Regions from separate parts of the Gottfriedia sp. NPDC057948 genome, predicted to be linked through region 1. Evidence: riboswitches for the same ligand, from Rfam matches in the RefSeq annotation. Region 1 holds a riboswitch; each other region holds the start of a gene.
What was found. Region 1 has a riboswitch for cobalamin ahead of ACFVRR_RS13615 ((2Fe-2S) ferredoxin domain-containing protein). Riboswitches for the same ligand answer to the same signal wherever they lie in the genome.

Region 1 (8,208 bases):
CCACTTGCCCGGGCAACACTAATAGCCTGGATGATACTGGCTTTATAAGCGGCTGTGGAAAAAGGAACGACAATCCCACGGGTTCCGAGAATAGAAATCCCGCCAATGATTCCTAAGCGTCCATTGAGTGTTTTTTTAGCGATTTCTTCACCAGCTGGTACGGAAATGACAATTTTAATTCCTCTTGTAATCCCGAATTCTTTTAATACCCCTTCGGCTGTCTCGTGGATCATCCTGCGAGGAACGGGGTTAATCGCGGCCTCGCCGACAGGAACGGGCAAGCCGTCCTTTGTAACGCGGCCAACTCCAATTCCACCATCAAGCACAATGCCTGGTTCATCGAGCCATGACACAGTGGAAACAATCAAGGCCCCATGGGTGGCATCTGGGTCATCCCCCGCGTCTTTTATCGTACTGGCGGTAGCCATTTGTTCCGTTACTTCACAGCTTTCTACATGGAAGGTTGCAAACCGCTTAACGGGCAAGTATATCGTTGATTCTGTTTGCGGTTCACCGGTAATTAATGCTGTCAACGCTGCTTTGGTGGTTGCTGTTGCACAAGCCCCAGTCGTATATCCTTCCCGCAGCTTTCCTTTTGGTACTTCCTGCATGGGTTATCCCCGTTCAGCCATAATGGAAATGGCATTTAATGCAGCAACGGTCACTGTACTGCCACCTTTCCGGCCAATATTGGTGATGAATGGGATATCGAGCTTAGCTAGTTCTTCTTTTGACTCAGCCGCAGAAACAAACCCAACAGGCAATCCAATGACAAGACCAGGTTTTACTTCTCCTTCTTTAATCAGGCGGATAAGTTCGAGTAAGGCGGTTGGGGCATTCCCAATGGCAAAAATACCGCCATCTGCTTCTTTAATCGCCTTCCGCATCGAAATAATCGCCCTTGTTGTATTCAGCCGTTTGGCTTCCTGGATGACATCTGGGTCGGAAATATAGACTTTAATTTCTCCTCCGAATTTTTGAATTCGTGCTTTATTTGCCCCACTTTGAATCATTTGAACATCTGCAACTACCATTTTCCCGCTCCGAATCGCCCGAATACCGGACTGAATTGCGTCAGGATGGAAGAGGACGCTTTGCCCAAGTTCAAAATCAGCGGATGCATGGATGATACGCTGGACAACTGGATACTGATCCTCAGTAAAAGGGTGCTCCCCAATTTCTTCATTAATCATTTCAAAACTTCTACCTTCAATCTGTTCCGGTTGGACGGTTAACGGTTTAAATTCAGTACGAAAATCCATTTATCTCACTCCTGTATTAAAATGATTGTTCTGTTGTGACAATTGGTGTGGAACCAATCTTTTTATGTAATTCTGTGATGACATCGATAAAATTAGCATAGACGGTACCATAATTCAGTTTTGGGCGGCCAATAAGGATAACCTCAATCCCCAGTTCCTTGGCTGCTTCCACCTTTTCATCGACCGATCCGACTTTCCCACTCTCTTTAGTCACCATTAAGGTGACGCCATATTGCTTATATAGGGCTTTGTCGAACTCTTTTGAAAATGGGCCCTGGATCGCAATAATATTTTTCTGTGGCAGCCCAAGTTGCTCACATTTTTCCATATTATCCATACGAGGCAGCATCCTGGCGATCAAGCGAATGTCCGGGTTACCTAATAGTTTTTCTGTGAAAATTTTAAGCGTCTTGCTGCCTGTTGTCAGCATCACCACGCCTTTATTGGCCATTGCAAGCTCCGCAGCTTCCTCGTAGCTTTCGACGACTTTCATTTTGTCATATTGGAAATTTTGTGACTCCCGTTCATATCGAATATAGTGGATTCCCGCTTTTTCGGACGCCTTGATAGCGTTTTTCGAAGCTTCTTCCGCAAACGGATGACTGGCATCGACAACCGCTAGAATACCTTTTGTGTGAATCAACTCCACCATGTCCTCATCCGTTAATCTGCCTACTTGTACACATATACCTGACTCCCTTAATTCAACCGCTGCATTTTCTGTGACTACTGAGGCCAGAAGATCGAAGCCTTCCTTTTTTATTTCTAAAGTAAGGGCTCTTGCATCACTTGTACCAGCTAATACGAAAATCATCCTCTATCTCCAGCCTTTTGCACCGCATGTTTGTGATCATGGTCATGATGTTCATGGTTATGGCCGTGATGATGATCGTGGTCATGATGGTGGTGGTGATCGATATGTTCCATCACATTAAGACGGTATTGGCAGGTATCACAGTTCATCTTCACTTCATCACGAAGGGCTTCTTCCACCCGATCGATTAAAATTGTCTGTAATTTTGGATGATAACCAAAATAGTCAGCCAACTTAATTTCAACCGCGGAATATTGATTTTGAATAGGTACCATCATATCTTCTAACCGTTTAATCAGGATGCCAGTGAATAGAAAGTAAGGCAGGATTACTACTTTTTTTGCTCCAAGCTTAATACAGCGCTCAATCCCTTCGTTAACTAAAGGATTGGTCACCCCCATAAAAGCAGGTTCGACGATTTTATAGTTTGTTTTTTCCCATAGTAATCTAGCAATTTTATATAAATCACTATTCGCATCAGGGTCGCTTCCGCCACGTCCTAACAAAAGGACAGCCGTATCGTCTTCGATGGTTTCTACATTCTCGCCAATTTCCATTAATCTAGTTTTTAGAATTTCAAATGTTTCCTCATGAACACCAATTGGTCGGCCATAAGTAAATTGAACAAACGGATATTTATTCTTTGCCTCATCAATAGCTGCTGGAATATGAATTTTGGAGTGTCCTGCCTGTAAGAGCATGATCGGAATCAAGACAACATGGTCGGCCCCTTTCTCCACACATAGATCGATGCCTTGATTCACTGTTGGTTGTTCAAATTCTAAAAAACACGTCTCGAGCAGGAAAGAATCTTCCCAAGTCTTTCTCATCTCACGGATGAACTCTCGAACCTGCTGATTTCCTTCTTGATCTCTACTTCCATGCCCCACAAATAAAATTGCTCTCAAAATATTTCCTCCCCTTTGTTTGTAAATGCCTTACCTGCCAATTATCGCTAGACTTCTCTCCTTTATTCCCCGCAAACAGCTGCTTCGATTTTAAGATTTGGTGTGATATCCTGGTACACAAAACCTTGAACTTCTTTGACCCGTTTAAAAAATTTATAGAAACGTTCATTTGGATACGCTTTTTGTTGGTACTCTTGAACAATTCCCTCTATGACCCCGACAATTTTTTCCGGTGCGATTCCTTCAGCTACGATTTGGCCATTATGGGCGGTTCTTCCAGCTGTCTTGGCTCCTAAAAACAAATCAAACGCTCCTTTACGGTAGACAATGCCAATATCTTCTTTTACGGCTCCATAACATGCCATGCCGCAGCCATTCACACCAAGTTTCAGTTCTTTTGGGAGTTCCATGCCGCCAAGCCTTACTTGTAGCTCATCGGCATAAGGGATAGAATCCTTCTTTTCTCCGTCACAAAAATCACAGGCTTTTACGGTTAATACGTCGCCAACAGGAGCAATTAAAAAGTTGGCTGCAGTTAGTTTTTCAATAATCTCATCAGGCTTAGAGGTTAAAATTTGCAGCTTCATAAAATGGTCTTGTGTGTATTCCATGACTCCTTCTTCTCCGATAATTTCGGAAAGAATGACCATCTGATGCGCGGTAAATTTTTTATTGGCGACACCAGGGCTGACCGCTACCTCAAAAATAGATTGAAAGTCTTGCTTCACAATTAAACCTTGGGTTTGTCCATAGGTCTCACCTAGGATCATTTGCAAGGCTTCCTCAGCCAACTCTCTTGGCGACTCTTTCACAGAGGTTGGGGTGACTAGTTTCTTGTTTACCGGCATACCATCTTCCATTTGCTCCAGTGCCCATGGTTCGGCTTCCTTTTGCAGACGCTGATGCGGTTTCAAAGGTTGAATTGCCTGATTTAATGTATACTTCCGCTGATAACCGCGCGGGGTGATCATCAATTCATCGTAGAAAAATGTTGATGAGTTGCCAATTAAAACGGTGGTTAACATGCCAATTTCATGATCTAACATCTCTTGTAAATTGGTTAAGACGATCTTTTGACTATCACGGAAGGCGCTCTTTACCAATCCTACAGGGGTGTCTGGCGAGCGATATTTTAATAGAATTTTTTGTGCTTCCATGATCTGCCGTGTTCTTCTCCCGCTTTTTGGATTGTATAGGGCAATCACAAAATCAGCTTGAGCGGCCGCTTCGATTCGTTGCTCGATCAAGCTCCAAGGTGTTAAATGGTCACTTAAGCTAATCGTACAGGCATCATGCATGACCGGCGCGCCTAATAAAGCAGCACAGGAGTTGATGGCAGAAATGCCAGGGACCACCTCCACTTTTACCCCTGAGTCTTTTTTCCAGCCTTTTTCAATTAGCACTTCGTAAACAAGTCCTGCCATTCCATATACACCGGCATCACCGCTCGAAATGACAGCTACCGTGTAACCGAGCTCAGCTTGTTTCACAGCCTCCTGCGCACGGCTCACTTCTTCTGTCATTCCTGTGCTGATGATTTGCTTTCCAGCTATTAATCCCTTGATTAAATCCACGTAGGTTTTGTAGCCGATAATGATATCACTTTCTTGGATGGCTTCCTTTGCCCGTCCGGTAATATGTTTTTCATCACCTGGGCCAAAACCAATAACCAATAATTTACCTTTCACACTATTACGCCACCTTCCACAATTTCAAACTAGAATCCAGCTACTATCCGCTGTTAAATCTTTTCTTTAACCGCTTTTTGTATTCCTTCGATGCATTCCGACCCTTCTGGATGTATGAATCCAGCTTCGGAATATTGATAGATCGAATGCTCCTGAAGGCAATGACCTTCAGCCAGATGACGCTTTACAATCGTAGTTCCCACTTCTGGGGTTACGTTTTTATACCAAGTCCCTGAAGGATAGACGATGGCAACAGGTGCATCCTTACATCTCCCGTTGCATCTCGTTCTTGTAGTATGTATGATTGAATCTAAGCTTAAATTGGTGATTTCATTCCGTATTGCTTGTGTCGCTTCCTCCCCACCCTTTCTCATACAGCTGCTGCCGTTACAAATGAGGACATGATGTTTCGTCCCTTGTAAATTCCAAGTAGTCATGTAACATACTCCCTTTCGTTTTTTCATAAAAAAAGCACCCCTATGGACATAGGGGTGCAGAATAAATACACACAAAAAAATAGCGATGTAAGTTCAGCACTTCTACCTATGTTCCCGTAGGTTGATTGAAGCTATTAGGTAAAGGCAGGTCTCCTGACTTAGGTTCATCATTCTATTGCGTCTTCCCAAATTCCTTCAGTGACATCTGCAATGAACTCCCCTTACAGTGGCGGGTACCGTGACGGATTTAAACCGTACTTCCCTTTTAAGCACTAATTTTCATAGTGCACCAATCCTAATCTATTCAATTTTTAAAAAGACTTGTTTCTTCTAGAGGCATAATATAGGCATAAAAAATGATTTAGAATCATTAAAACGAAAAAATCCGTTCAACAAAAGTTGAACGGATAAAACGCCAGCACAAAGAAAGTTAAAAAATAATCCTTTTTGTCCAAACGTTTCATCTTCTCAACACCCGAAGAAATCGAAACTTTAAAAGCTAAGACAGGTCTCCTGACTTGTGTATCTTCCTACTTTAGACCCTTCCCGTAACGTCCATATAAACGTTTCAGTGGTTTGTCTATTTCGTCCACACTTACAGTTGCGGGGACAGTTCTGGTAATGCTCCAGATTCCCTATTAAGCCCTAAGGCATCTTAACTAATTGTTAACAAATTAGTATTTAATTTATTAGATAATATTATTCTAGTCTATCAGATTTAATATTTCAAGAGTTTTTAAACTACTTTAAGGAAAACGCTACCCTCCAATAACTTCATCTTGGTTAAGTAATTGAATGTAATATAGAAATAGCAGAAATTAAATATCGACATTTCTTTTTTTAAAACTTTTTGTTATTAAGGACAAGTAAAAAGTGAACTCTTCGTGTGGTTTTCTTGTAAACTTGTCCGTGAAATTGTCCGCACTTTTATTTATTTTTAATTCTATAAAAAAGGAAATAAAAAAAACCTTGAAATTACAAGGTTTTTTTATTATATTTTTTCGACTAAAACAGCCGTTCCATGAGCGACTATTTCATTGTTACTCTATTACATCTTATCAACCCAATACATTTTCACATCACAAATCCTATCGGATCTGTCCCGAGTACTGGCCCCACCTACGCCAAATACGATGATAGCCACACATGCCATCCAACCTACTATTTAGTATAACAGAAAACGCTTACATTTTCAATATTTAGAATATTCGTTAAAAATATTTTAATAACTCAAGAATAACTGACTTTTCTTTCCCTTCAGATACCATCAATCACTTTGTAATTTTTATGTGATACAACTGTTCTGTTTCCTTCAAACACCAATTCCGTTTTATTATCGATTATATTTACAATAACTGTATTTTCATTGACCTTTTCAACAATCCCTTTAATTTCATTCTTAAATAAGACATGTTCCCCTATTTCAGCTATCTTTTTTGCCTTGAATTTCATCTTCTTCTCCCCAATCATCATCTTTATTTTTCTTAGTTTTACTTCATTGTTATATTTTGATTTTTCTTATTCACAATTGAAAACGTCTTCATCAATATGTAGATGAACATTAATTCGTACCAAGTTAGCTAGATCCTTTATGAGTAATACGACTAAATTCTTTTTCTAATTCTAACTTATACAAATAACCTAGTGGACATTTTTTTATCCGTTTCATACAATGATGAAAGATTAAGAAGTAATGATTTTAATTACTTTTTCTTTCAAACTACTTTTTTATTATATTACCAAAATTTTAGATATAAATAAAGTATTTATTTTGAATACTGAAATTTTAGGAGTGTAGTATTGTCTTTTCATTTTTAACCAGCAGTTCATCCGAAAATTAATATTCTATTACTAGAAATTTTTTTAAAAATACTGTTAGGGAAATTCTACACCATCTAGGATAATAACAAAACAAATAATTCACTTTGGCATCTGCATCTTCATTTAATGTTATGATCAGAAAGTAACGAATGAATCTTCATTAGAACCTTTGCATATCTCTGAATAATTTCATTTGGATTTTTACTAGATTCACTATCGATAAAAATACAATATTCTTCTATGTATTCAATAAAAAGTTGATCTGTTCACCAAAACAGAATAACTTTTTATTGAATTATTATATAATAGACAGATTATTACCATAAAATTTTTATTAAAATATTATTTTGCATCAGTTATTATCTAATAGAAGTATTTTTTTTAATGAATTAGCTTTGGAGGAAAATTTGAGTAGTAATTTTGGATTTTTAAATACATGGCTTGATTTATCTCTCCTATACCAGGTTATAAAAAATAAAAAAAGATGCTACACATAACATATAACCTCTTATACATAACATAATAATGGTTAATTTATGAGGGTTTAGAGGATAATTCATGACCATATAAAGCTTATTTTTAGAGGTGATATAAGGGTATGGATAATGAACAAATCGTATATAGTCCAAGTGAAGCGGCCAAACAACTTAACCTTAAAGAAGTACTTTTAGTCATTATGTTAGTATCCTCGAAAATGAAGGTTTTGACATCGAGAGAGATAGTAAAGAAACATAGAACTTTTTTAACTCAATACCTTCTAGCCATTGAAAATATGCTTGAGTATAGAAGATTACTATAAACTACAATAAAGACCAATCTCTTTTATAAAAGTACTGGGACTATCTTTAGTGTATTTGCATTTTCGAGCTACTATATAAACTGGGAAAACACATTGCTCGTATCAATTTTCACTTATTAAAACTAACAATTTTTTAAACTAATAAAAAAGTGCAAGAAATTTTCACATCCCTACACTTTTCTTAATTTAATAATTATTTTTGTAATACAGTTATTGTTTTTGGACTTGTCGTAACTTTAAAGCCTTGTTTACTAATCACTTCTGCTGATACTGTGTTCGTATTATTAAGGTGGTATTGTAAAAGGTTTCCTTTTTTTACACATATTAAGCTTTTACTTTTGAAGAAGATTCATATAAATCTACCGCTTCATTTACTGTGAATCCTTTGTGAACGATGGAATGTATCGCTTGGATCATTGCAAGAGGATGCTGAGATTGCCAAATATTTCTTCCCATATCCACCCCAGCTGCACCTTGCT
Region 2 (8,208 bases), on a different contig from region 1:
TCACCCATACTTAGTTGAGCAATATTCTTGTAAACATCCTCTCTTCTAAAAAGGAAACATGCTAAAATTGTTCTTGCCTCTGTTTCAGTCATATTTGGAAGTGATAAAATTTCATTTAAAATTGTTGAATCCTCATTTAACGCTTCAAGCTCTTGCATAAAATAACCTATTTTTAATTGAGGATTATGTCTTACAGCACCATTATTAGGAATCGTTAATCCTGTTAATAATTTTAAAAATGTAGATTTTCCAGAACCATTTTTTCCGATTACAGCTAATCGATCTTCTCTATTTAAAATAAAATCTACTTGGTTAAATAACGATTTTTCATCATATGAAAAATCAACTTTTTCAAATGTAATCATTTGTTTAGCTGAAAACGAATCATTTTCAAAGCTCGCTGAAATTGTTTTAACTTCTTTTGGTTTTTCTACTTTTCTTTTCTCTAATCGATCTAAATCCTTTTCTTTTGATTTAAATCTTAATGCGTTTTTTGCTGCTTGTTTCTTAGCAAAAGGATCACGTTCACTAGCAGCATTATGAGAGCTTGTAAACCATTGTTTATATTGATTAATTGTTTCAATAAGCTTTTTCTTTTCCGCTTCTTGTTTTTCATATTGTGCTTGCTGAGTTTTTCGCTCATGTTCTTTTTGTATTTTGTATGTTGAATAGCCACCATTATACTTAACTGTACCACTTTCACTTAATTCAACTGTAACAGTCGCAACATCATCAATGAATTGTCGTTCATGAGAAATAAAAAGGACACTACCTTTAAAATTTTGTAACCATTCCGTTAACCATTGGATTGACTCAGTGTCCAAATGATTTGTTGGTTCATCTAAAATTAATAGCTTTGGTTGCTTCATCATTACTTTTGCTAATTTAACTTTTGTTTTTTGTCCACCACTTAAATGACTGAATGGGATATTCCATAACTCTTGCGGTAATTGAAATTTCTTCAAAACTTGATCTATTTTTGTTTCCCAATCATAGCCATCTAATTCTAAATATTTACTTAAACTCTCGTTATAGTTAGCAAGATTTTCTTCATTAGACAAATCAAGTAAATACTTTTCTATATTCTTTTTGATGAAATATCGCTCTTGATCAAATGATTCAATCACTTCCCTAGCTGACAGGTTTTCCTGATTCTCTTCATCTGTTAAAAGCCATCCAATTTCATCTTTTGAATAGTGAATTTGCAGCATTCCTTTTTTCAATGGAATATTACCTAAAAGGGCATTAATAAAGGTTGACTTTCCAACTCCATTTTCACCAATTAATGCTACCCTTTCATTTTGTTTTATGTCTAAGTTTCCATTTTTAAAAATTGTTTTCCCATTTAATTCTATTTCTATATTCGATGCTTTTATAATAAACATATACTTCACTCCATCCGATTTTAAAAAATCACTCTACTTAAAAATACAATCTGTTTTCGAAAGTATTTTTTAAGAGAGAAAATAAAAAACACACAAGCAGTATCTGCCTGTGTGTAAATTGGATGTGATTTAATAAGCCATGTATATATAAAAATATATATACGTTAGAATATATTTCAAATGAAATATAATAGTAAATAAACCATGCATTTAAGACAATGGATTAATTTAATATTAGTATAGGCTCATAAATAGACATAGTTATCCAATTTCTCTGATTTCAGGCAGAGTACTTTTTTGCTATAAAATTCATTAGCTTAAAAAGTTATCGGATATTGTACATAGTGTCTAAATTTGATGCCTCCTTAAAAATATTAATTTAATCTTAGCTTAATTTTAGTATGTTTTCAATGCTTTCTTTTTATTCTTTCCAAATTAATGCCAATTCCTTACTCAATTTCTTTCTTAATTGGCGACTTTCTAAACGTTTAAATGCTAATTGCTGTAATTTAATTTCTTCCTCAGTTTCTGGAATTACCTCTACTACTTTATGTGGTTTTCCATCTTTTAGTGCAACAAATGTTACAAAACATGTTGCTGCAACCCTTTTTTCAGCTGAAAGTAGGTCTTCGGCAGTAGCTCGAACGAATACTTCCATTGAGCTTGAGCCTGTTAAGATCACGAACGATTCATAATATATACAGTCACTTTCACGAACTGGACATAAAAATTCTACTGAATCCATCGATGCGGTTACACATTCCATTCTTGAATGCTTTGTAGCTGAAATGGATGCAATTAAGTCCATTGCGGCAAGCATTTTTCCTCCGAATAATGTACCATGGTTATTTAAATCAGTTGGAAATATTCTACTACTATCAAATACTTTGGATTCTTTTACATATCTACCATTCATCGATTTCACCCTATCATTAAATAATTGAATAATATTTTTCTCGAACTTTTTTCGCAGATTTTACCATATTTGATAAGGCATCTATTACCTCAGTTTCATTACGCGTCTTTAAACCACAGTCTGGATTAACCCAAAATCTATTTGCATCACATACTTTTAAAGAACTAATAATATTTTCTTCCATTTCCTCAACCGACGGTACCCTCGGACTATGAATATCATACACGCCTAAACCAATTCCAAATGGGTAAGGGGACTCAGCTAAATAAGTAGAAAATTCTTGATGACTTCTTGCATGTTCAATTGAAATAACATCTGCATCTAAATCAATAATTGTGTCCATAATATCGCTAAAATTGCTATAGCACATATGAGTATGTATTTGCGTTTCATTTCGGACGCTTGATGTAGCTAAACGAAATGCTCTCGTTACCCAATGTAAATATTGAGCCCCATCTTTTTGCTTCAAAGGTAAACCTTCTCGAATTGCAGGTTCATCAACTTGAATAATTGAAATGCCAGCAGCTTCAAGTGCATTTACTTCTTTACGTAAAGCTAATGCAATTTCATTTGCTATTTCCTCTCTTGTTCGATCCTCACGAACAAATGACCAATTTAATATTGTTACTGGACCTGTCAACATCCCTTTGACTGGTTTTGCTGTTAAGCTTTGTGCATACTCAGTTTCATTTACAGTAATGGGCTTTGTAAATTCAACTTTACTAAAAATAATTGGCGGTTTAACACAGCGTGATCCATAAGATTGAACCCATGCTTTTTTCGTAAATGCAAATCCCTCTAGTTTCTCACCAAAATATTCAACCATATCCGTACGCTCATACTCACCATGTACCAATACATCCATATCAATATTTTCTTGAAGTTCAACCCATTCTTTAATTTTCAATTTAATTTGATTCATATATTCTGAATCATCAATTCTTCCTTTGCGCCATTGCTGTCTTATTTGTTTAATTTCCTTCGTTTGAGGGAAACTTCCAATTGTAGTCGTTGGTAAAATCGGTAAATTCATTACTTTATTTTGTAATGGATATCTTAAATGGAATGGTACTGGTCTTCTAAAATCTTCTTCATTAATGGATTCCAATTCATTACTAGTTGAATGATTTTTTTTGCTAAGCTGTTTTAAATTTACTAAACAATTACTTGCATATTTAACTTCATTTTCAAACATTCTCGCTTTGTTTATAAATAAACTTTTTAGTATAACTAGCTCTTCTAATTTTTCATCGGCAAACGATAATGCCTCGAACAATGTTTCATTTAATAATTTCTCTTCAATTTTTGTAACTGGTACGTGAAGCAAACTACAAGACGGTTGAATCCACCAATCTTTTGGACTTATTTCTTTTTTAAGAGAATTTAAAAAATCAATGGAATCATTTAAATCATTTCTCCAAATATTACGCCCATTAAGTATTCCTACGCCTAATACCTTGTCATTTGGAAATCCGTACTTCAGGATCGACTCTAAATTTCCATCTTTACCGTGAACAAAATCAAGACCAATGCCTTCTACTGGGAATGAAATTAGTTCTTTATATTGTTCAACTGCTTCAAAGTAAGTTTGAAGCATGATTGATAATGTAGGTACAGCTTTTGCGATTTGATCATATACTTCTTTCATAAAACGAATATCTTCGCTTGATTCTTCTAACACAAAACATGGTTCATCAATTTGTACCCACTCAACACCTTCACTTTCTAGCTCTTTAAGCATTTGTATATAAAGGCTTACTAGATTATTTATTATGTTTCGTTTTTCTTCTTCCTGGTAACCTTTTGCTAACTGTACAAATGAATAGATTCCTAGAATGACAGGTTTCGTTTTTATACCAAGCTCAATGAATGCCTCTTTGTATGCTTCTAAAGGCTTATTGAATAGTAATTTAGATTGCTTTTCTTTTTGATATTCAGGAACGATATAGTGATAGTTTGTATTAAACCATTTCGTCATTTCACAAGCTACAATGTTTTTACTTCCTCTTGCTAATGCAAAATACGTATCTAGACTTGGTCTATCATTAATTTCACCAAATCGACTAGGAATCCAGCCAAACATAGTGGCAAAATCTAGTACATGATCATAAAACGTAAAATCATTTACAGGGACTAGCTCCACACCTAAATCGTACTGTTTTTTTATTGAGCTTAATCTTAGTGATTTCATTTCCTTCTCAAATTCTTCTTGATTCATTTTCTTTTGCCAAAAGCTTTCTAACGTTTTTTTCCATTCACGATTTTCACCAATTCTCGGATATCCTAGATTACTTATGTGTACCACTTTTACCCTCTCCTTTTAACTAAAATAAAAAAGCATTTTTATCTCATAAGAGACAAAAATGCCTTTAAGTTGGAAAACATAAATAATTAGAATACGTTAACTTAAGCTTTCTTTCCATAAGGCACCTCCCTATCTCTCGTAGGTCAAACAGCGTCGTTAGAATAGGCAGGTCTCCTGACTTAAGAATCTTTGTAAATAAAAGCCTTCCCTATTTTAATAAGTGGCATCTTCATATTTACTCCTCTATTACAGTGGCGGGACCGTGTTGGAATTAAACCAAACTTCCCTTTTAAGTAAATGATTTCAAACTTTGAACTTCATTTACACCTATTCCCTACTATTTAGTTTTCATCATTTTGTCATAAAATGCAAAAATAGTCAAAATATTTATTTTTTATTTTCCGAACTATTTAAAAAAAATTTTTATTTTGGATTAAATAAATGCTGTTGATTTAGTAATTCAAGAAATTAAAAAATGCGTTCGTATATTAATCTCATCCAGTTTCATTACTGTTTGATCTTATCATACGAACGCATTGATTGTTTATAAAATTTATTTTTTTATTGAATAGCTATGTTCAAAGAAACATCTTACCATCAAACTAAGTAATGTATTAATTAGCTATTTCTTCATCTGATTGAGCATCTAATGGTACACGTTTTCCGATACCAAAAGCATAGAAACAAACGACAAGGATTGCCAAGAAAATAATCCCTACAATAAGTGAGATACGTGTGTCATCATTAAACCACATACCGATCAATACCATAACTAAATAGGCTAATGTTAAGTAGTTAGTAAATGGTGCAAAAGGCATTTTAAAAGGATGATTTTTAATTTCATCTCCTTTTACTTTTCTGAAACGAATATGACTAATTAAGATGACAAACCACGGGATCATCCCAGGAAGTACACTTGCACTGTATACATACACGAATAAGTTTTTTGGTGCAATAAAATTTAAAATAACACCAATTACTAAACCAATTAGTACACCGAACGTACCGAATAAAGGCACTCCGTTATTTGAGACTTTTGTAAAATATTTTGGTGCTTGTCCATTTATACCTAATGTATAAAGCATGCGACCTGCACTATAAATACCACTGTTACAACCAGACAATGCAGCAGTGATTACGACAAAGTTAATAATTCCAGCTGCAGCTGTAATACCAAATTTTGCAAAAGTTACAACAAACGGGCTACCAATCGAATTTAGTTGATCCCAAGGGAAAACTGTTACAATTACAAAAATAGCACCAATATAGAAAATTAAAATACGCCAAATAAGACTTTGAATCGCATCTTTTAATGTTTTTTTCGGATTTTCTGCTTCTCCAGCTGTAATACCGATTAATTCAACGCCTTGATAAGCTCCAACAACTAGTGAAAGTGCAAAGAAGAAACCTGACCAACCACCTGTAAAGAAGCCGCCATTTTTCCAAAGGTTAGATATACCAATCGCATTTCCACCGTTTCCAAGACCAAAGAAAATAAGACCAAATCCTGCAACAATCATCAATAAAATCGTAACGACTTTAATCATTGCAAACCAAAATTCAAATTCACCAAATGATTTAACCGAAATTAAATTTGCTGCACCAAGAATCACAATTGCAATAATTCCTGGTATCCAAGCAGGTAAGTCTGGAAACCAGTACTTCATATATGCCCCAACTGCTATAATTTCTGACATTCCAACAATAACCCACTGGAACCAGTTACTCCAAGCAGTCATATACCCTGCTAAAGGGTGTATATATTTATGGCCAAATGTCGCAAATGAACCAGTACTTGGCTCTAGGTATAACATTTCCCCCATTGCACGCATAATGAAGAAGATAAATATCCCCGAAATTGCATAAGCAAGCATTACTGATGGGCCTGTCCAATGAATGGTACTCGTTGAACCCATAAATAAACCTACACCGATTGTACCGCCTAAAGCAATCATCTGAATATGGCGCGCTTTCAATCCTTTTTTCAATTCCTTTTGTGCCATTCTATTTCCTCCCCTTCCTGATGAAACAATTGTCACTTTTTGAATCAACCTTAAAAACTTCTCCCCTAAAACCATTACTAACTTACTTTAGAATATTTACAGTTATAAAGCTTCTTTATTTTCCTATCATTAACTGATCTTTCGAATTGAACTTGGAATATTTTCCTTATTTTTCTTTCGTAAAATACTAATAAAATAACCAATAAAACCACCAATAATAGCTGGAAATATCCAACCTAAACCTAAACTATACAACGGGAGGTACTTAGTGAAGAAATGATGAATTACTTCAATTTGTATTCCAGCTGAGTTTAACCCATCAAAAAGGCTGACAATAAAAGTTAAGATCAAACTACCTTGATACACTTCTGACCTACCTTTAAATGTATAGTGTAAGAATGTTAAGAAAATTAAAGATATAGCGATAGGGTATAGTGTCATTAATACAGGAATTGAAACTTTAATTAACTGAGTTAACCCTATATTAGCTATAAGTGTACTAAATACAGTCATAATGATCGCAATTTTTTTGTAAGAAATGGCTGGAAACAATTCATGAAAAAAAGTAGAACAAGCAGTGATTAGACCTACACTCGTAGTCAAACATGCCACTGTAATCATTAAACCTAATAATATTGCCCCATAAGAACCAAAATAATAGTCTGAAACTTTCGCTAAAACTTCAGCTCCATTATCTAATCGACCAAGTTTCTCAACACTAGAAGCTCCCATATAAGAAAGAGCTGAATAGATTATTGCTAAAAGTGAAGCAGCTATTGCTGTTGACTTTCCACAAATGATCATAAGCTGTTTTTTATTCGTAACTCCTTTTCCTTTAATTGCGTTTACAATAATAATTCCAAAAACAAAAGCTACAAGAGCATCCATTGTTAAATAGCCTTCTTGGAAACCTTTAAAAAACACATTTGTTGTGTACCCTTTAAATGGCTCTTGAAATTTCCCAATTGGATGAACAATAGCGATAACAACAAGCAATCCGATAAACGTTAATTTAATAGGAGTTAGAAATTTTCCTACTACATCAATAATCTTTGTAGGATTAAGTGATAACAAGCATGTAACTGTGAAAAATAAGATTGTAAATATGATTAATGCACCAGGACTTGCATCATTTGATAAAAAAGGTTTAACGCCAATTTCAAACGATACATTCCCTGATCTAGGGATAGCAAAAAATGGACCAATTGCTAGATAAAGAACCGTAGTAAATACAATACCAAACCACGGATGTACACGTCTAGCTAAAGATTGCAAATTTTTTTCACCTGAAAAAACAAAAGCTGTAACACCTAACAATGGTAATCCAACTCCAGTAACTAAAAAGCCTGCATTGGCGATCCATAAGTTTTTTCCAGCTAACTGTCCAAGTATAGGTGGAAAAATCAGATTTCCTGCTCCAAAAAACAGTGCAAATAACATAAAACCTAGAATGATTATAAAAGTATTAGGTACTCTTGGTGACATAAACAACAACTCCGATTAATAATTTGTATAAAGTTCCAAATTGGACTAATTTTCAGACCAAACAATCTTACCTCACATTTTCATCAAATTCAATAAAATTATATATAATAAGAT
Region 3 (8,208 bases), on a different contig from region 1:
GTAGATTTACAAAATCCTAAAGAAGTATATGACTTGAAAAATGGATATAAAGTAGAACTTAAAAATTATTTTCCTGATTTCTATTTTAACTCTGATGGTCAACCTGATACAAAAACGAGAAAACCGAACAATCCAGCGTTTGTATTTAAAATGACTACTCCAAAAACACCAAAAGGTGAAGTAGCATTCGTTGCGATCAAACAAAATATTGAACCAAATGGTGAAAACAAATATAAAATGTCATTTGCAGGTATTGAAACAAAAGATTCAACAGGTTTAACAGTACGTAAAGATTTAACTCTTTGGTTACTTGGACTTGGAGGAGCAATCTTTATGATCGGTGTAATTCAAGGGATGTATTGGTATCACCGACGTGTTTGGATCCAAAATCAAGATGGGGAAGTTTGGGTTGCGGCATTTACAAATAAAAACTATTATGGTTTAAAGATGGAATTAAAGAAAGTGTTTAAAGACACAAAAATAGAATTGCCGATTGATCAACAAGCTAATGAATAGTGTTTAACTAGGGGGAAAATATGTACGAGCTAAGTAGTAATTTTTTATTTATCGCGTTTATTTGTTATATTGTAGCTACTTTCTTTTTTGGTGGCTCTTTGAAAACAAATGATAATGGTCCAAATAGATGGGGTACAATTGGAATTACAGTTACATTAATTGGATTCTTGTCTCAAATTACTTATTTTATTTTAAGATGGATTGCAGCTGGGCATGCACCTGTAAGTAATCTATTTGAATTTATTACATTCTTTGGCATGATGTTAATTTTTGCGTTTATCATGATTTATTTTATGTATCGTTTAAATATAATTGGATTATTCGCATTACCATTGTCAATAATCATCATTGCTTATGCATCAGTATTTCCACATGAAATCAAACCATTAGTTCCATCTTTAAAAAGCTACTGGTTACATATCCATGTAACGACAGCAGCTTTAGGGGAAGCTATTTTAGCAATTAGTTTTATAACAGGACTAATTTATTTAATTAAAAATATTGATCAAAAAGTATCAACAAAGAAAACATTTTGGCTAGAAGCAGTTTTATATTTCTTAGTAACTGTTGTTGGTTTCGTTGTTATTTCAACAGCATTTACTGCATCTGGATACGAAGCAAAATATAATTGGATTAATAAAGATAAAGTACAAGAAGAAATGGTCTATAATCTTCCATCACTTGTTGGTCCACATAAAGGTGAATTGACTACAAAAGATCGATTTGAAGCCCTTGCTGAAATGCCAGCTATGGTTAATGCTAAAAAATTGAACACTGTAATTTGGTCAGTTTTTGCCGGAGCAGCTTTATATGCAATCATCCGTTTAATTTTAAGAAAACGAATTGGTGCATTTTTACAGCCTTTTGTACAAAAAGTAGATAGTGAATTATTAGATGAAATCGGATACCGTGCTGTAGCAATTGGCTTTCCGGTATTTACACTTGGCGGACTAATCTTTGCTATGATTTGGGCTCAAATTGCTTGGACAAAGTTTTGGAGCTGGGACCCAAAAGAAGATTGGGCATTAATAACATGGTTATTCTATGCAGTATTCTTACATCTGCGTTTCAAACGAAATTGGCAAGGTGAAAAGTCTGCTTGGTTAGCCGTACTAGGATTTGCGATTATTATGTTTAACTTAATTGCTGTTAACTTAATCATTGCAGGCTTACACTCTTATGCGTAATTAATAAAAAGCCCTGTAAAGGATAAACTTTCCTTTATAGGGCTTTTTTTCTAATTTATATTTTCGATCTACATGAATTAAAATTTGGTTCACTAGAAATGGTACACATACTTCCTAGTTTTTTTTCACTATTTTATGGAAATAATAATTTCTAAGAATTATGTAAAAATGTTCACAAATTATACTAGAATATACAATTTTTATTATGTAGAATTATGAAGAGGGGGTCGAAATTATGGATCAAAATATAAAAATATTAATAGCAGATGATGAAGATCGTATTAGACGATTATTAAAAATGTATTTGGAACGTGATGGTTATAGTATTGATGAGGCTGAAAACGGCGAGGATGCTTTAAATTTAGCATTGAAGAATGAATATTCCTTAATCGTATTAGATTTGATGATGCCTAAAATTGATGGAATTGAAGTTTGTAGGGAATTACGAAAAACAAAAACAACTCCTGTGATCATGTTAACGGCAAAAGGGGAAGAAACAAACCGTGTTCAAGGTTTTGAAGTAGGGACAGATGATTATATCGTAAAACCATTTAGTCCGCGTGAAGTCGTTCTTCGAGTTAAAGCTCTATTAAGACGTTCTTCCCCTGTACCAGTATTTACTTCAGACAATTCTTCAGCGAAGGATATCGTTGTGTTTCCGCATCTAACGATTGATAATGACGCGCATAAAGTAATTGTTGAAGGGGAAGAGATCAGTTTAACGCCAAAAGAATACGAACTACTGTTGTTTTTAGCTAAGGCACCTGACAAAGTATTTGATCGTGAAACATTATTAAAATCAGTTTGGCAATATGATTTTTTCGGAGATTTACGTACAGTAGACACACATGTTAAACGTCTCCGAGAAAAACTGAGTAAAAGCTCTGAGGATGCTGCGAAAATGATCGTCACTGTTTGGGGTGTCGGTTATAAATTTGAAGTAGGTCAGGAGTAATGATCGTAAGAAGTTTAGTTGGAAAGCTTTGGCTGACAATTATCTTACTAGTCTCTCTTGTATTATCATTCTTGACCTTTGTCTTAATAGGATTTTTTGAAAAATTTTATATTGACCTTCAAGTACAAAATATGAAGGATGATGCCACAAAAATTGCACAGTTAATAGAAAATGGTCAACCACTCTCCGATATTGAGTATTTATCAAATAATATTGTTAGTAGATATTCAAGAGTAATCATTTCTATTGACGGTCAAGAGCCATGGTATTCAAATAATACATATGGAATACAGGAGCTACCATTTAAAGAAATTAAAAATGATGAAATCTTAAATAAAACGTTAACTGATCATAAAGAGGTCAGTAAAAGACTTGTTTATGGTGAAAATAGTGAGAGAGAAAAATTAGTTGTAGGTGCTCCATTACATACAAACTCAAAAAATGGAGCTGTATTTATATACCAAACATTACAACCTGTAAAAGTGATGATTCACCAAACGACTAATTTTGTCTTGCTCGCGGCATCGATTGGGATCGTATTAACAACATTTTTCTCATTTTTTCTTTCTTCTAAAATTACAGCTCCTCTTAGAAAGATGAAAGAAGTTGTAAGTAGTATGACTTCAGGGAATTTTAATGTGAAAGTACCAATCCATTCAAGTGATGAAATTGGAGAACTTGCGTATTCATTTAACAAGATGAGTAAACAATTAAATTTTAATATGAATGCATTAAAACAAGAGAAGGAGAAAGTTTCTAATATTATTACAAGTATGGTAGATGGTGTAATTTCGATTGATAAAGAAGGTCAAATCGTGACATCGAATCCACCAGCTGAACGTTTTTTGAAAATGCTTAATGATGATCAATTTGAAGAACCTTCTTCACTTGTTTTAACGAAGGAACTATTAGATTTATTTGTATTAGTTGTCGAAAGTGAGAAAAAGCAATTTATAGAACTAAATTTCGATCAAGGCAATTGGCAAGTTTTAATGTCGCCTCTTTATAATCAAACAAATATAAGAGGCGTTGTAGCGGTGATTCGGGATGTTACAGAACAAAGACGTTTAGAAAAGATGAGAAAAGATTTTATAGCGCATGTTTCTCATGAACTTCGAACGCCTATTTCCTTATTACAAGGTTATAGCGAAGCGATTGTTGATGGTGTAGCAGAATCCAAGGAAGAGATGCAAGAATTGTCACAAATCATCTATGATGAGTCACTTAGAATGGGTCGATTAGTAAATGATTTGTTAGATTTAGCAAGAATGGAGAACGGATTTACTGAACTAAATAGAGACTTCGTTCCTCTAGTACAATTTGTAGATCGGATTTTACGCAAGTTTAAAGGTTTATCAAAGGAAAAAAATATTAAACTATTTGGAGAAATCGACAACATTCCGCATTTAAATATCTACATAGATGAGGATCGGATGGAACAGGTTTTTACAAATTTAATTGATAATGCAATAAGACATACAAATGAAAATGGAAGAATAATTGTTTCAGTAAATCAAAATGAAAGATCAACTACATTTAATTTTATTGATTCAGGTGCAGGGATTTCAAAAGAAGATTTACCTTTTGTATTTGAACGTTTTTATAAAGCGGATAAAGCTCGTACAAGAGGTAGAAGTGGCACGGGTTTAGGTTTATCAATCGTTAAAAATATTGTAACAGCACATGGTGGATCGATTCAGGTCTATAGTGAAGTAGGACAGGGAACGACATTTAAAGTTAAAATACCGCATAATTTACGAATGAACGAAAAAGATGTAGAGTAATCTTGTTTCATATAAAACATATTACTTTTAAGTTTACAGAAGATATCACTGCTAAACACGCAAAAAACAAAAAAATAAGTAAAATAATAAACATATAAAGAAAATAATTGAATTCTTACCAAATTTATCTTACGATTGAATTAATGAAATATTGATGAGTTTAGTGCAAGTATTGCTTAAAAGGGAATCTGGTATAATCCAGAACTGTCCCCGCAACTGTAATGTGGACGAAACGAATAGCCACTGTTCTTTAAGAATGGGAAGGTCGGAGTAGGTTGAAACAAAGTCAGTAGACCTGCTAAATTCATCCTTGTTCAATTCTTCGGGGAGTAAGAATTTGAAGCAGCAGTTGCAAGAATTCTTGTATTTATATGTTGTTTCAGCCCCGTTCAAAATGAATGGGTTTTTTTTATGCTTTCCAAAATATTAGGAGGATTTAAATGAAGAAGTTTTTATCAAGTTTTATCATTATGTTATTGTGTTTAGGATTATTTGGTTGTAATAATGATACGACACAAAAAAAATCGAATGTAAGTAAGAGTGAACAAGCAACTTTTCCAATGACTGTAAAAGATGCAACGAACAAAGAAGTTAGCTTTAAAGAGGCACCTAAAAGAATCGTATCACTTATTCCAAGTAATACTGAAATCTTGTTTTCTATTGGTGATGGCAAGGATGTAGTAGGGGTAACGGATTTTGACAATTATCCAAAAGAAGTAAAATCAATTGATAAAGTTGGCGGAAATAATGCCGATATGACTTATAATGTTGAAAAAATTATTTCATTAAAGCCAGATTTAGTTTTAGCGCATGAATCAAGTTTAGGAATTTCTGCTGACGGTTTAGAACAGATCAAACAAGCGGGGATCAATGTTTTTGTTGTAAAAAATGCTGCAACTATTAAAGACGTGTATGATACAATTCAACAAGTTGGAGAAATAACGGGAAAAACTGAGCAATCGAAAAAAGTAGTAACTGGTATGAAAACAAAATTAGATGAAATTAGCAAAAAAACAGCTAAAGCAAATACAAATCCAAAGGTTTGGCTTGAAATATCAGGACCACCAGAAATATATACAGCAGGTAAAGGTACGTTCTTAGATGAAATGCTTTCGATTGTTCATGCTAAAAACGTTGCTGAAAGTGAAAAAGGTTGGGTTAAGTATAGTGAGGAATCAGCTATTAAAGCGAATCCTGATGTGATTTTAACTACTTATGGATATTATGTTCCAAATTTAGAAAAAACTGTAATGGCTAGAAAAAACTGGCAAACAGTAAACGCAATTAAAAATCACCGTGTATATGATGTTAATTCAGATACAACATCTAGACCTGGTCCAAGACTTGCAGAGGGAGTCGAAGCAATTGCAAAGGCGGTTTACCCAGAGCTTTATAAATAATACATATTTAATCTTTTTAATTCCAATTATCTTATTAATTTTTTTATTTATTTTAGGGGTTTCGATTGGGTCTACATCGATTCCCTTTTCTTCTATTATTTCTAGCTTTTCAGATGCTCTATTTAAAACTGATTATGTTCCAGCTGATATTCAAACAATTGTCATGAATATACGAGTGCCAAGGGTAATGTTAGCTGGATTAGTCGGTGCTAGCCTTTCGTTGGCAGGTGTTGCATTTCAAGGAATACTTAAAAATCCATTAGCTGATCCTTTTACATTAGGTGTCTCTTCAGGTGCCTCTGTAGGAGCGGTGGTTGTTTTATTTTTTCAAATAAGCTTACCTTTTGTAACTTATTTTACTTTGCCAGTTGTTAGTATATTATTTGGATTTGGAACACTCATCTTATTATTACTATTTGTTCGAAAACTAGATCCATCTCTTAATGTAGAGACAATCATACTAGGTGGCATTATAATAAGTTCGTTTTGTTCTGCATTATTATCATTATTTATAACGTTTTCAAATAATGAATTACGTACAGTAATTGGCTGGTTAATGGGTAATATCGGTGGGAGGGGCATTCAGTACTCTCTTAGTTTATTACCGTTTTTAATCATTTCATTCTTAATTTTATTTAGTCAAAATAGGCAGCTAGATGCGATGACATTTGGTAGCACAAATGCAAAACATATCGGAATTGATGTAAAAAAATCCACTTATTTAATTTTGTTAACTGGTAGTATTTTGTCTGGTGCAGCAGTAGCTGTTTCTGGAACAATTGGATTTGTGGGATTAGTTGTTCCGCATTTTACTAGAACTTTGGTAGGGCCATTACATAAAAAATTACTTCCATTATCAATGATCAATGGCGCAATATTTTTAATCGGGTCGGACATATTATCAAGAGTTGTATTAGCCCCAAGAGAGTTACCAATCGGGGTAATTACTTCATTAATTGGTGCTCCAATATTTGCATTAATTTTACTATCTTTGAAAAGAAATAGGGGAAAAGTATGATTAAATGTCAAGATATCTCATATTCATATGATGGAATTCATACTGATTTGGATGAACTGTCTTATTCTATTAATCAAGGAGAATGGCTAGGAATTATTGGTCCAAATGGGAGTGGAAAGTCAACGTTTTTAAATATTCTTAGTGGACTTTTTAAACCGTCTAAAGGAAATGTCATGTTAGATGGAGAATTTGTATCTAGTATGTCTAATAAACAAATAGCAAAAAAGATTGCTGTTTTATCACAACAAAATTCCTATACATATTCTTATGAGGTAAAAGAAACAGTTAAACTTGGACGTCTTGCTCATTCGTCTTCCTTTTTTCCTAGCTGGTCCACAATCGATGAAACTGCAGTCAATAATGCAATGATGATGACTGGTACTAAGAAGATGGAAAAAAGCCTCATAAATGAAATTAGTGGTGGTGAGCGTCAAAGAGTATTTCTTGCTCAATGCTTTGCTCAGGAAACACCATATATTTTTTTAGACGAACCAAGTAACCATTTAGATTTAATGCATACAATTAAAATTTTAGATGTTTTAAAGGAATTACAAAAACATGAGAATAAAACGATCGTAACTGTTTTTCATGACTTGAATTTAGCAAGTCTTTACTGTGATCGATTAATAGGATTAAAGGACGGAAAAATTTATATCGAAGGAAAAACAGACTTAGTTTTAAGTGAAGATTTATTAAAAGGTTTATATGACACATCTTTTCAAATTTTAGATAATCCCGAAACAAATAAAAAAGTCATTATTTATAAAAGTAATGTATTGTAAATTAAAATTGAAAAAAGGAGAGATTTTTCATGAAAATTTATACAAAAACTGGGGATAAAGGTCAGACTAGCTTAGTAGGTAAACGAGTTGACAAAGATGATTTAAGGGTAGAGTCTTACGGGACAATTGACGAAGTAAATACAATCGTTGGTTACGCAATGACATATTTAGATCATCAAGATACGAGAGATATTTACAATTCACTTCAAAAGATCCAACATGAACTATTTGACTGTGGTGGAGATTTGGCAGTAGTAAAGGATAGCATCCCTTTTAAAACGACAGAGAAAATGGTTGAAGAGCTTGAAACATTAATCGATGAATATATGGAAGCAACTCCCCCATTACAACGTTTTATTTTACCAGGTGGGTCAAAGCCTGCTGCAATCATTCATCAAGCAAGAGCGGTAACGAGACGTGCCGAAAGAACGGTCGTAACATTAATGAAGCAAGAAAATATTCATCTTCCAGTATTTTTATATTTGAATCGATTATCTGATTATTTCTTTGCACTTGCAAGGTTAATCAACACACGTTTAAATATTAAGGATGTAGAATACGAGCGA

Region 2: it holds a riboswitch for cobalamin, as region 1 does, so the genes downstream of both, metE (5-methyltetrahydropteroyltriglutamate--homocysteine S-methyltransferase) here and ACFVRR_RS13615 ((2Fe-2S) ferredoxin domain-containing protein) in region 1, are expected to answer to the same signal.
Region 3: it holds a riboswitch for cobalamin, as region 1 does, so the genes downstream of both, ACFVRR_RS10150 (ABC transporter substrate-binding protein) here and ACFVRR_RS13615 ((2Fe-2S) ferredoxin domain-containing protein) in region 1, are expected to answer to the same signal.

What each region holds. Positions count from the first base shown of each region.
Region 1 covers NZ_JBHVPN010000008.1:941-9,148, reverse strand. The annotation lists gene ACFVRR_RS13640 (cobalt-precorrin-5B (C(1))-methyltransferase) at 1-611, opposite strand, end outside; gene ACFVRR_RS13635 (precorrin-8X methylmutase) at 615-1,262, opposite strand; gene cobK (precorrin-6A reductase) at 1,279-2,076, opposite strand; gene ACFVRR_RS13625 (sirohydrochlorin chelatase) at 2,073-2,984, opposite strand; gene cobJ (precorrin-3B C(17)-methyltransferase) at 3,047-4,672, opposite strand; gene ACFVRR_RS13615 ((2Fe-2S) ferredoxin domain-containing protein) at 4,726-5,109, opposite strand; cobalamin riboswitch at 5,236-5,418, opposite strand; cobalamin riboswitch at 5,596-5,782, opposite strand; gene ACFVRR_RS13610 (DUF2187 family protein) at 6,367-6,561, opposite strand; gene lsrF (3-hydroxy-5-phosphonooxypentane-2,4-dione thiolase) at 8,054-8,208, opposite strand, start outside.
Region 2 covers NZ_JBHVPN010000001.1:792,849-801,056, reverse strand. The annotation lists gene abc-f (ribosomal protection-like ABC-F family protein) at 1-1,385, opposite strand, end outside; gene ACFVRR_RS03705 (acyl-CoA thioesterase) at 1,807-2,301, opposite strand; gene metE (5-methyltetrahydropteroyltriglutamate--homocysteine S-methyltransferase) at 2,318-4,606, opposite strand; cobalamin riboswitch at 4,754-4,952, opposite strand; gene ACFVRR_RS03695 (amino acid permease) at 5,221-6,609, opposite strand; gene brnQ (branched-chain amino acid transport system II carrier protein) at 6,739-8,094, opposite strand.
Region 3 covers NZ_JBHVPN010000004.1:311,457-319,664, forward strand. The annotation lists gene resB (cytochrome c biogenesis protein ResB) at 1-516, shown strand, start outside; gene ccsB (c-type cytochrome biogenesis protein CcsB) at 537-1,703, shown strand; gene ACFVRR_RS10140 (response regulator transcription factor) at 1,939-2,658, shown strand; gene ACFVRR_RS10145 (ATP-binding protein) at 2,658-4,442, shown strand; cobalamin riboswitch at 4,587-4,759, shown strand; gene ACFVRR_RS10150 (ABC transporter substrate-binding protein) at 4,883-5,842, shown strand; gene ACFVRR_RS10155 (FecCD family ABC transporter permease) at 5,808-6,860, shown strand; gene ACFVRR_RS10160 (ABC transporter ATP-binding protein) at 6,857-7,642, shown strand; gene ACFVRR_RS10165 (cob(I)yrinic acid a,c-diamide adenosyltransferase) at 7,672-8,208, shown strand, end outside.